3 regions of the Priestia sp. LL-8 genome follow, and region 2 is predicted to be linked to each of the others. Evidence: riboswitches for the same ligand, from Rfam matches in the RefSeq annotation. Region 2 holds a riboswitch; each other region holds the start of a gene.

Region 1 (3,281 bases), 2.1 Mb from region 2:
AACAATGCAGGATCAAGCACCTGCAGAGCGCGGTCAATGTTTCTTGTCAGCTCTTCAAGCTTCGGTACGCGCGGGCTGTGGATATCATATACGCCAAGTCCTATTCCTTGATTGTACGTATGTTTTTCAAACGCATGAATTAGTTCACCGTGGCTTTTAGATGTTTCAATAGAAATCACGTCGGCATCAAGCGCTTTGATTGCATCAATAATCTCTTCGAATTCTGAATAGCACATATGCGTGTGAATTTGCGTCTCGTTTTGCACCGATACCGTTGCTAGCTTGAACGCATACACCGCAGCGTTTAAGTAGCTGTCCCAGTTTTCTCGTTTTAACGGCAATCCTTCACGCAGCGCCGGTTCATCTACTTGAATCATTGAAATGCCCTGACTTTCAAGTGCTTCTACTTCTTTTCTAAGAGCAAGCGCAATTTGATTTGCGACATCGTAGCGCGGGATATCATCACGTACAAACGACCAGTTTAAAATCGTAATCGGACCCGTCAGCATTCCTTTAACCGGCTTATCTGTTAGAGACTGTGCATACACAGTTTCTTTGATCGTCATCGCCTGCTCGTACGATACATCTCCGTAAATGAGCGGCGGCTTTACGCAGCGAGAACCGTATGATTGCACCCAGCCAAACTTCGTAAACTGAAAGCCTCCTAATTTTTCACCGAAGTACTCAACCATGTCCGTACGCTCAAACTCTCCGTGCACAAGGACATCTAAGCCGATGTCTTCTTGAATTTCAATCCATTTTTTGATTTCATCGTTAATGTACGCTTCATATGCTTCATCGCTTAACTCGCCTTTACGCCACTTTAGACGCTGTTGTCGCACTTCTTTTGTTTGCGGGAAGCTTCCAATTGTTGTCGTGGGAAGAAGCGGCAGTTGAAAAGCTTCTTGCTGAACGCGTTGACGTACGTCAAACCGCGTTTGGCGCTTAGCTTTATAGCTGTCCAGCTGCTTCAGCTCTTTTTGCACGTCTTGATGGTTTCGGAAAGATGATCCATTTAATGCTTGAATCGCCTGTTTACTTACGTTTATTTCTTCTTCTATTGCTTCTTTTCCTTGCTGCACCGCTTTTGTTAAAAGCGTGATTTCCTTTAGCTTTTCATCTGCAAAAGAGAGCGCATTTTTTAACACTGGCTCAATGGTTTCTTCATTTTTTACCGTGACAGGAACATGTAATAAACTCGATGAAGGCTGCAGAATCAAACGGTCTTTTGATACGGCTTCTTCAATTTCACTGATCGTTAAAAGCTGCTCGTCCAAGTTTTCACGCCAAATGTTTCGTCCGTCAATCACTCCTGCTGCCAGCACTTTATCAGTCGGAAACCCATATTTATTAAGCGCAGTGAGATTTTCTCCTCGGTCATGTACAAAGTCTAAGCCAATTCCTTCAACAGGAAGAGACACAACTTCTTTGTAGTAATCAACGCTGTCAAAATACGTTTGCAAAATGACTTTGACGTTCGGTGCTGCTTTTTTCAAAGCTTGATAGACTTCTTTGTACAGCGCTAGGTCTTCTTTTGATAGCGTTGTAGCTAAAACCGGCTCATCTATTTGTACCCACTCTACTCCTTCTGCCTGAAGCTCCGCTAAGATAGTTGCATAAAGAGGAATAAATTGTTCAACTACTCTTTTAAACTCACTTTCTTTATATCCTTTTGATAGCTTTACAAATGTTACCGGACCTAAAATAACGGGCTTTCCTTTGATATTTAGCTTTTGTTTTGCTTCTTTGTAAAATTGAAGCGGACGATTTTCTACGAGAGCCGGCTTACGTCCTTCTAGCTCTGGTACGATATAGTGATAATTGGTGTTAAACCATTTTGTCATCGTAGAGGCTACTGCACCTTTTGTTCCTCGCGCAATGTCAAAATACGTTTCAAGCGATACTGGTCCTCCCTCGTACTCAAAGCGCTTTGGCACCAAACCAAACATAACAGCTGTATCTAACACATGATCGTATAAGCTAAAATCGCCGACTGGAATCAATTCAATTCCTGCATCACGCTGTTTTTTCAGATGCCCTAGACGAAGAGCCTCCATTTCCTGCAGAAAGATATCTTTCTCTAGCTTTCCTGCCCAAAACTGCTCAAGCGCTTTTTTCCATTCTCGTTTTTCACCAATTCTTGGATAACCTACATTTGAACTTTTTACACTGCTCATTTTTTCCACTCCCTGTATATTTTTTTATCGGTAAACTAAAAAATCTCTCTTTTCGAAATGAAAAGAGAGATGATACGCATACTTAACTAAAGTTGAGATAGCCTGTTTTTCTCAACACGTATTCCTCACTCCTCTCTATATCCCGTAGAGCTTAAGTGCATACAACAGGCAGGTCTCCTGACTTAGGTTCATCGCTTCCTATCCCTTCCCATTTCAACATGAAACAGTGGTTAATAAGTTGCTCCCCATTACAGTGGCGGGACCGCGCCGGCTTTTTACCGGTCTTCCCTTTTAAGCTGCGTACATTCGTTACACAGCACCTGATGCATTTCTATGAAATTGTTTATTCAAAACACCTTCACATAAAATAAAAAGCCTCTCTATCATGAATAGAGAGGCATAGTATCTATGAAATCCTCTCTTATTTTTCAAAGCTGTACGCTTTGCAGGATGTAGCACCTTTTTAACAAAATTGTTAAATGGTTGCCGGGCTTCACAGGGCCAGTCCCTCCGCCTCTCTCAATAAGAGTTTTAATTGTTTATAATGTTTTGAATTTAGAGTTATCTTAACACCTTACATTTACGTTGTCAAAACAAATTTTAAAAAATCAGTTTTCAGGAGGTGCTGACGCTAATTTTTGCCTTAACAATTTGTAATCATCTTTTCGATGTGTTTCGATCAAGTCTTTTGCTCCTTGATGATACCCTGAAGAATAGATGTACTCTACCGCGGTTTCGATAAGCATTCTCTTTTCTTCCGCACACTCCCGGTCCATTAAAGGGAACAGTCTACCTAAAAGGTCATTTAAATCTTCCTTAATAAAACGATTAAGTCCTTCTTGCATCTTTTCGTTTGCCATGATAGCTCCTCCATTTGCTGTGTATCTTCTAATCCTCTATAAGCAGGCAGTTCACTGTAAATTTTAAGATAAAGTTAAGTCATTAAACAGTATATCAAGTGAATGTTTTTCTTCAATTACATATGTAATACAAATATATGACAAATATAGAGAATATATCATCATTCACTATCTATTATAACGTTTGACTGAGCCTTCTGCTACAAGGTTTCTTTAAACATTATGCACAATCTTCCAAAAGCCT
Region 2 (3,281 bases):
CAAGAGCTAGCTTTTTGTTAAATTCCTTGACTGAATCTGTGTCATAGCTAAGCGCAGAAAGAGCAAGACCAAAAGCCGCCGTAATGCCAATTGCAGGAGCTCCGCGTACTTTCAAGGTAGTGATAGCATCCCATACGTCTTTAATGGTTTGCAGCTTAATATACTCGACTTTGCCAGGAAGCTGCTGCTGATCTAATAAAGTAATATATGATTCATTCCATTCCACTGAGCGCGGAAGTGATAGTGTATTTGTCATGCTGATACCGATCCTTTCATTGTGTACATTATTCGTTATCGAAGTAAATGTTCGAATTCATTTGGTGAAACGTCTTGTTGGTGCAGAAGCAAATAGCGTCCAATTTTTAACGCAGTACGTTTAGCGTTAATTTTTCTTTCTTCAGAAGAAATTTCGTCTAAGTCCGCCACGTGAGCTAAGCCAATCGTACGTCGAATGATTTCACATCCTGCATATCCAACAGCATCCTGCCACGTTTGCGTTAAAATTTCATGTAATAAGCGCTCATCTTTAGCAAAAGGTTCAGTGTTTTCAGAATGCCAAAGCGCAGTAAAGGTATCTTTGAATACGTTCCATGTGTTTGTAATGTGTGCGAATAGCGGTTCGCGATTTGTTTCTCGAGAAAGAGCATTTAAAAATAAATTCGCAACAAATTGCCCTAAATCGAATCCAAACGGACCGTAAAAAGCAAACTCTGGATCAATCACTTTCGTTTCTTGACTGCTAGCAAAGATGCTGCCTGTATGTAAATCACCGTGAATGAGCGTTTGGGCATTTGTTAAAAATTTATATTTTAATTTCGCTGCTTGTAATTTTACATCACTATCATTCCACAATTCTTCTACATCAGGACGCAGCGCTTTTTCAAATTCATTTGTATCAATATCAAAAAAAGGATCTGTAAAAACTAAATCTTCCGTAATATTGCATAAGTCTGGGTTGCTATACTTGACAACTTCTTCTTTTTTATCCTGAGGCTTTAAGGCAAAATCAGACGTTTTGAACGCAATATGTCCCAAAAAAGAACCGATATGCTGTGAGAGCAGAGGGTAACTTTCACCTTGAATAAGTCCGGCGCGAGAAATCGTTAAATGAGACAGATCTTCCATGACCGTAACAGCAAGCGTTTCATCGTGGTAATGAACAGCGGGCACAAGTTCTGGCGTAAATGCACCGAATTGCTTGAGCGCATTGCTTTCAATTGTGGCACGGTTCAAGGATAGAGGCCAGCTCTCGCCTACAACTTTTGCATAAGGAAGTGCTTGTTTGACGATAATGGATTTATTCGTTTGATCATTTATGATGTGAAAGACGAGATTTAAGTTGCCGTCACCGATTTCACGGGCAGTCAGTGCTTCTGTGGCATCAAAAAGACCTAGCTTTTTCACAAGTTTGATTGCTGAAATTTCTGTTAATGGCTGATATTTCTCTGTTTTTATTGTTGACATCGGAATCCCTCCATAGTTTATTAAACTGATTTGTTTACTAAGTTAATAGGTTTAAGAATATATGGAGGCTTTTATAATTTTAGAAAATATAAAAGCCTCTTTCGTTGGAAAGAGGCTTGATTGTAGTGTTCAAACCTCTTATCTGCCAGAAAGAATTACTTTCTGTTGGAATTAGCACCGTGCCTTTGTAAAACATGTTTTACGGGTGTGATCCACCTTAGGATGGAATGACGGTCGGTTGCTGGGCTTCACAGGGCCAAATCCCTCAGCCAACTCTTGATAAGAGTACGATTACTTATTCAATTTTGATTTGTTTGAATATTTTATGATATCTGGTGAAAATCGTATCATGCAAAAAAACGGCTGTCAATACATAATTAATAAAATTCTGTGCGGCGATCTGTAAAGACAGGAATTTGTTTGCGAATTTCTTTTACAAGTTCCAGGTTAACGTCAGCACTTAAAAGTTCTTCGCTATCGCCAGCTTCAGCGATTATTTCTCCCCAAGGATCGATGACTAAGGAATGTCCGGCAAATGTATTATTAGGATCTTGGCCTACACGATTACACGCGACTACATAGCATTGATTTTCGATTGCGCGGCTAATGAGCAGTGCTTTCCAGTGGGCAAGTCTTGGAGCCGGCCACTGAGCGACAACAAACAAGACTTCTGCTCCGCTGCTAGTATGAACCCGAATCCATTCTGGAAAACGAATATCGTAACAAATAACTCCTGCGCATAAAGACTGTTCAAGTGTAAAAAGATTTTTTGCCGTTCCTGCTTCTAGATAGAGGTGCTCATCCATTAATTTAAACAAGTGCAGTTTACTGTATTGTGATACTTCACGACCTTTTCGGTCAAAAATATACATTGTATTCGTGACGCCTTGCTCTGTTTTTTTCGCGATCGAACCTGCCACAATATTTACTTCGTTCGTTTTGGCAAACTGAGAGATTAATTGCTTGGCCTGCTGTCCTTCATCATCTGCAATTTCGTCTAGTCGCGTCAAATCATAAGCTGTATCCCATAGCTCAGGAAGCACCAGGATATCAGGTTTTTCTTGCAGCGCTTCTGTCATTTTTTGTTGAATATATTTTCGGTTTTTAGTTGGGTTTCCAAACGCAATATCAAGTTGCAAACACGTAATTTTTACACTCACTTTATCATCCGTCCTTTTTTAGTAGTTGAAAAAAATGACTTTACAAGTTGAGTATTACAATATATTATTTGTGACTAGAATTTCAAGAATTTTTTGAGAAGGTGTGCGATGATGAAACAATTTGAGCAATCGGAACTATTGAAAAGTTTACCAAAACAATTTTTTGCATCACTTGTAGGCAAGGTAGGAAAAGTAATGGCCCAAGGGCACGACGTTATTAACTTAGGGCAGGGAAATCCTGATCAGCCTACTCCTTCACATATTGTAGAAACACTGCAAAAAGCAAGTGCTAATCCTATGCATCATAAATATTCTCCATTTCGGGGGCATCAGTTTTTGAAAGAGGCCGTTGCGACTTTTTATAAGCGAGAATACGGGGTTGATGTGGATCCCGAAAAAGAAGTAGCTATTTTGTTTGGCGGGAAGGGTGGACTTGTTGAAATCCCGCAGTGCTTATTAAACCCTGGAGATACAGTGCTGGTTCCGGATCCTGGATATCCTGATTACTGGTCTGGAGTAGAGCTTGCAAAAGCCAAGATGGAAGTGATGCCGCTCACGGCTGAAAATCATTTTCTACCCGTATACGAAGAGATAAGTGAAAGTGCTAAAGAACAGGCAAAGCTCATGTTTTTAAACTATCCGAATAATCCTACTGGT
Region 3 (3,281 bases), 3.5 Mb from region 2:
AATGAATACCGCTTTGAAGAAGGATATTCGCAAGAAAATAATAAGTTCTATCAATATGCGGACGTACAAAAACAAGGTGAAACGCAAAAATATACAGACTGCGACGAAGAAGCAGGATGGTGCTAAACAGTGGCAACTGCCGCTGTTTTTCTTGTTTTATGGAAATAATATGGCCTAAACTGCCTTTTAAAAGAGTTCTTTCTTGCAAATTTCTTTTAAAAAACAGGTGAACTGTGATACATTAACGAATATTGTATAGCATAAAGAAATGATGTTACTATACAACTGACGATTACGGGTGATGAAAATGGGGCTAATTGAAATTGAAAAAGTAATTATTGTCGAAGGAAAATCAGATAAAAAGCGTATTCAAGATATCATTCGAGAACCAATTGAAATTATTTGTACAAACGGTACGATTAGTTTATCAAAGCTGGATGAAATTATTGACTGTACGTTTAACAAAGAGGTATACATACTCGTTGACTCTGATGATTCAGGGAATAAGCTGAGAAAACAATTTAAACGAGAGCTTCCGGAAGCAGAGCATTTATATATTGATAAAATGTACCGAGAAGTTGCTGCCGCCCCTAGACATCACATAGCAACAGTATTACTGAGTGCCAATATCGATGTTAATGCAGAATTTTTAACATAAAAGGAATGAGCAACATGCAAGAATGGAGCGAAAAACAGCTTGATGATCAGTTAAAAGAAGGAGAAAGAGCCTTTATCTTTTTCCATACGCCTTTTTGCGGAACGTGTCAGCTGGCAAAAAAAATGTTAACCGTGGCAGAAGCGATGCTGCCGGATGTAACCATCGGAATGAGCAATTTAAATTATATGCCTTCAAAAGCAGAGTTATTTTCCATTGAAAGTGTACCTTGTTTGATTGAAGTGAAAAATGGCGAAATGATAAAAAAACTTTATGCGTTTCATTCCATCGAGCACGTGCTTGAAGAACTTCGATAATCAAACGTTTGTTTAAAATGAAGAAATGGAAAGAGAGCGAACCGTTGGGGCTGTTGAAATCTTGGGATATTATCCCAAGGGTAAAATCTGTTGACAGCCTATCTGACACATGCTAAAATCACACTCATGAATGTTCATAAATGAATGAATATTTCCCAAAAACAAAATAATTGTTGCGAACTCTTATCAAGAGAGGTGGAGGGACTGAGCCCTGTGAAACCCGGCAACCGTCAGACTAACTGAAATGGTGCCAATTCCTGCAAAGCTATGCGCTTTGAAAGATGAGAGAAAGGATTAAATATCGAGCCTTTCTGTCATGCGCAGAGAGGCTTTTTTGATGGGGAAAAATGTTTTACGGCTTTTTCATTCTATAGGGCAACCTAACATAATCAAGTTTTTACTAAAGAAGGTGAAGAAATATGATTACATTAACAGACGTTACAAAAATTTATCAGGCTAAAAGCGGTCGAGTAACAGCTGTTGACAATGTGAATCTAACCGTTAACCAAGGTGAAATTTACGGAATTATTGGTTACAGCGGAGCGGGGAAAAGCTCTTTAATTCGCTTGCTAAATGGATTAGAAACACCAACGACAGGAACGGTCGAAGTAGCAGGTAATGATATTGGAAAAATTAAAGGCGGAAAACTCAGAAAAGCTAGACAAGAAATTAGTATGGTATTTCAGCACTTTAATATCTTGTGGTCACGTACGGTGAGAGAAAATATTGCCTTTCCGTTAGAAATAGCAGGGATTTCAAAAGAAAAAAGAATGAAACGAGTAGACGAGCTCATTAAGCTGGTCGGACTTGAAGGGCGTGAAGATGCTTATCCATCACAGCTTAGCGGTGGACAAAAACAGCGTGTTGGGATTGCTCGAGCGCTAGCGAATAATCCAAAAGTATTGCTGTGTGATGAAGCAACATCAGCGCTTGATCCACAAACGACAGATTCCATTTTAGATCTGTTAGTAGATATTAATGAAAAGCTTGGGTTGACCATCGTATTGATTACTCATGAAATGCACGTCATTCGTAAAATTTGTCATCGAGTAGCCGTTATGGAAAATGGAGCAGTGGTAGAAGAAGGACAAGTGCTAGAAGTATTCAGAAAACCTAAGCAGCCGATTACAAAACGATTCGTTCAACAGATTTCTGAACCAGAAGAAACGTTTGAAACAATTGAACAAGTAAAAGAGCTATATCCAAGCGGGCAAATTATTCAGCTGACGTTTGTTGGCGGAAAAGCAGAGCAACCGCTCATTACAACGATTTTAAAACAGTTTGATGTAACGATTAATATTTTGCAAGGAAAGATTTCTCATACACAAACAGGTTCATACGGAACGTTGTTCGTTCATTTAGACGGAGAATTAACAGAAGTTGAAAAAGTCATTGCATACATTCATGAGCAGCAGGTAGAAGTGGAGGTAATGACAAATGCTTGAGAAACTATTTCCAAACGTTATTTTAGATGATTTTATTCAAGCGACAAATGAAACACTATATATGACGGCTATTTCAGTTATAGCCACGTTTGTTCTAGGTATTTTATTGGGGTTGCTTTTATTTTTAACGTCCAAAGGACAGCTTTGGCAAAACAAACCTTTATATGCCATTGTGTCAGCAGTTGTAAATATTTTTCGTTCCATTCCATTCATTATTTTAATTGTTTTACTGATTCCATTTACCAAAGCGTTGGTAGGAAGTATTTTAGGCGCTAACGCAGCGTTACCTGCTTTAATTGTTGGAGCAGCACCATTCTACGCGCGTCTTGTAGAAATTGGTCTGCGTGAAATTGATAAAGGTGTTATTGAAGCTGCTAAATCAATGGGGGCAACAACAAGCACTATTATCTTTAAAGTGCTGTTACCTGAATCGCTGCCAGCTTTGATTTCCGGTTTGACAGTAACAACCATTGCGTTAGTCGGTTATACGGCAATGGCGGGTGTGATTGGAGCTGGAGGTCTTGGAAACCTTGCATATTTAGAAGGATTCCAGCGCAGTCATAATGACGTAACGCTAGCCGCTACGATCTTAATTTTGATTATTGTATTTATTATCCAACTTATTGGAGATGCGATTACTGCAAAAATTGATAAAAGATAAAGGGAGGACTATTTATTATGAAGAAATGGCTTTCAGCTTTAGCATTAACATCTGCGCTAGTAGTAGGATTAGCTGCATGTGGATCTAACAATGGATCGAAAGATGAAAAGAAAATTGTCGTGGGTGCATCTAATACGCCTCATGCTGAAATTTTAGAACAAGCAAAACCGATTTTAGAAAAACAAGGAATTGACTTAGAAATT

The links. A riboswitch is a leader RNA that binds a small molecule or an ion and turns the genes downstream of it on or off. The one in region 2 is predicted to bind S-adenosylmethionine.
Region 1: another riboswitch for S-adenosylmethionine. It lies ahead of metE (5-methyltetrahydropteroyltriglutamate--homocysteine S-methyltransferase); the one in region 2 lies ahead of mtnK (S-methyl-5-thioribose kinase).
Region 3: another riboswitch for S-adenosylmethionine. It lies ahead of U9R83_RS24945 (methionine ABC transporter ATP-binding protein); the one in region 2 lies ahead of mtnK (S-methyl-5-thioribose kinase).

The regions. Positions count from the first base shown of each region.
Region 1 is NZ_JAZAQH010000001.1:3,385,594-3,388,874, forward strand. Features, by position in the region: gene metE (5-methyltetrahydropteroyltriglutamate--homocysteine S-methyltransferase) at 1-2,177, opposite strand, end outside; cobalamin riboswitch at 2,328-2,516, opposite strand; SAM riboswitch class I at 2,596-2,706, opposite strand; gene U9R83_RS17585 (hypothetical protein) at 2,786-3,037, opposite strand.
Region 2 is NZ_JAZAQH010000001.1:1,245,386-1,248,666, forward strand. Features, by position in the region: gene mtnA (S-methyl-5-thioribose-1-phosphate isomerase) at 1-256, opposite strand, end outside; gene mtnK (S-methyl-5-thioribose kinase) at 292-1,464, opposite strand; SAM riboswitch class I at 1,600-1,750, opposite strand; gene U9R83_RS06305 (carbon-nitrogen family hydrolase) at 1,842-2,624, opposite strand; gene U9R83_RS06310 (pyridoxal phosphate-dependent aminotransferase) at 2,736-3,281, shown strand, end outside.
Region 3 is NZ_JAZAQH010000001.1:4,763,209-4,766,489, reverse strand. Features, by position in the region: gene U9R83_RS24960 (YusG family protein) at 1-126, shown strand, start outside; gene U9R83_RS24955 (toprim domain-containing protein) at 308-658, shown strand; gene U9R83_RS24950 (thioredoxin family protein) at 673-972, shown strand; SAM riboswitch class I at 1,153-1,260, shown strand; gene U9R83_RS24945 (methionine ABC transporter ATP-binding protein) at 1,392-2,417, shown strand; gene U9R83_RS24940 (methionine ABC transporter permease) at 2,410-3,078, shown strand; gene U9R83_RS24935 (MetQ/NlpA family ABC transporter substrate-binding protein) at 3,096-3,281, shown strand, end outside.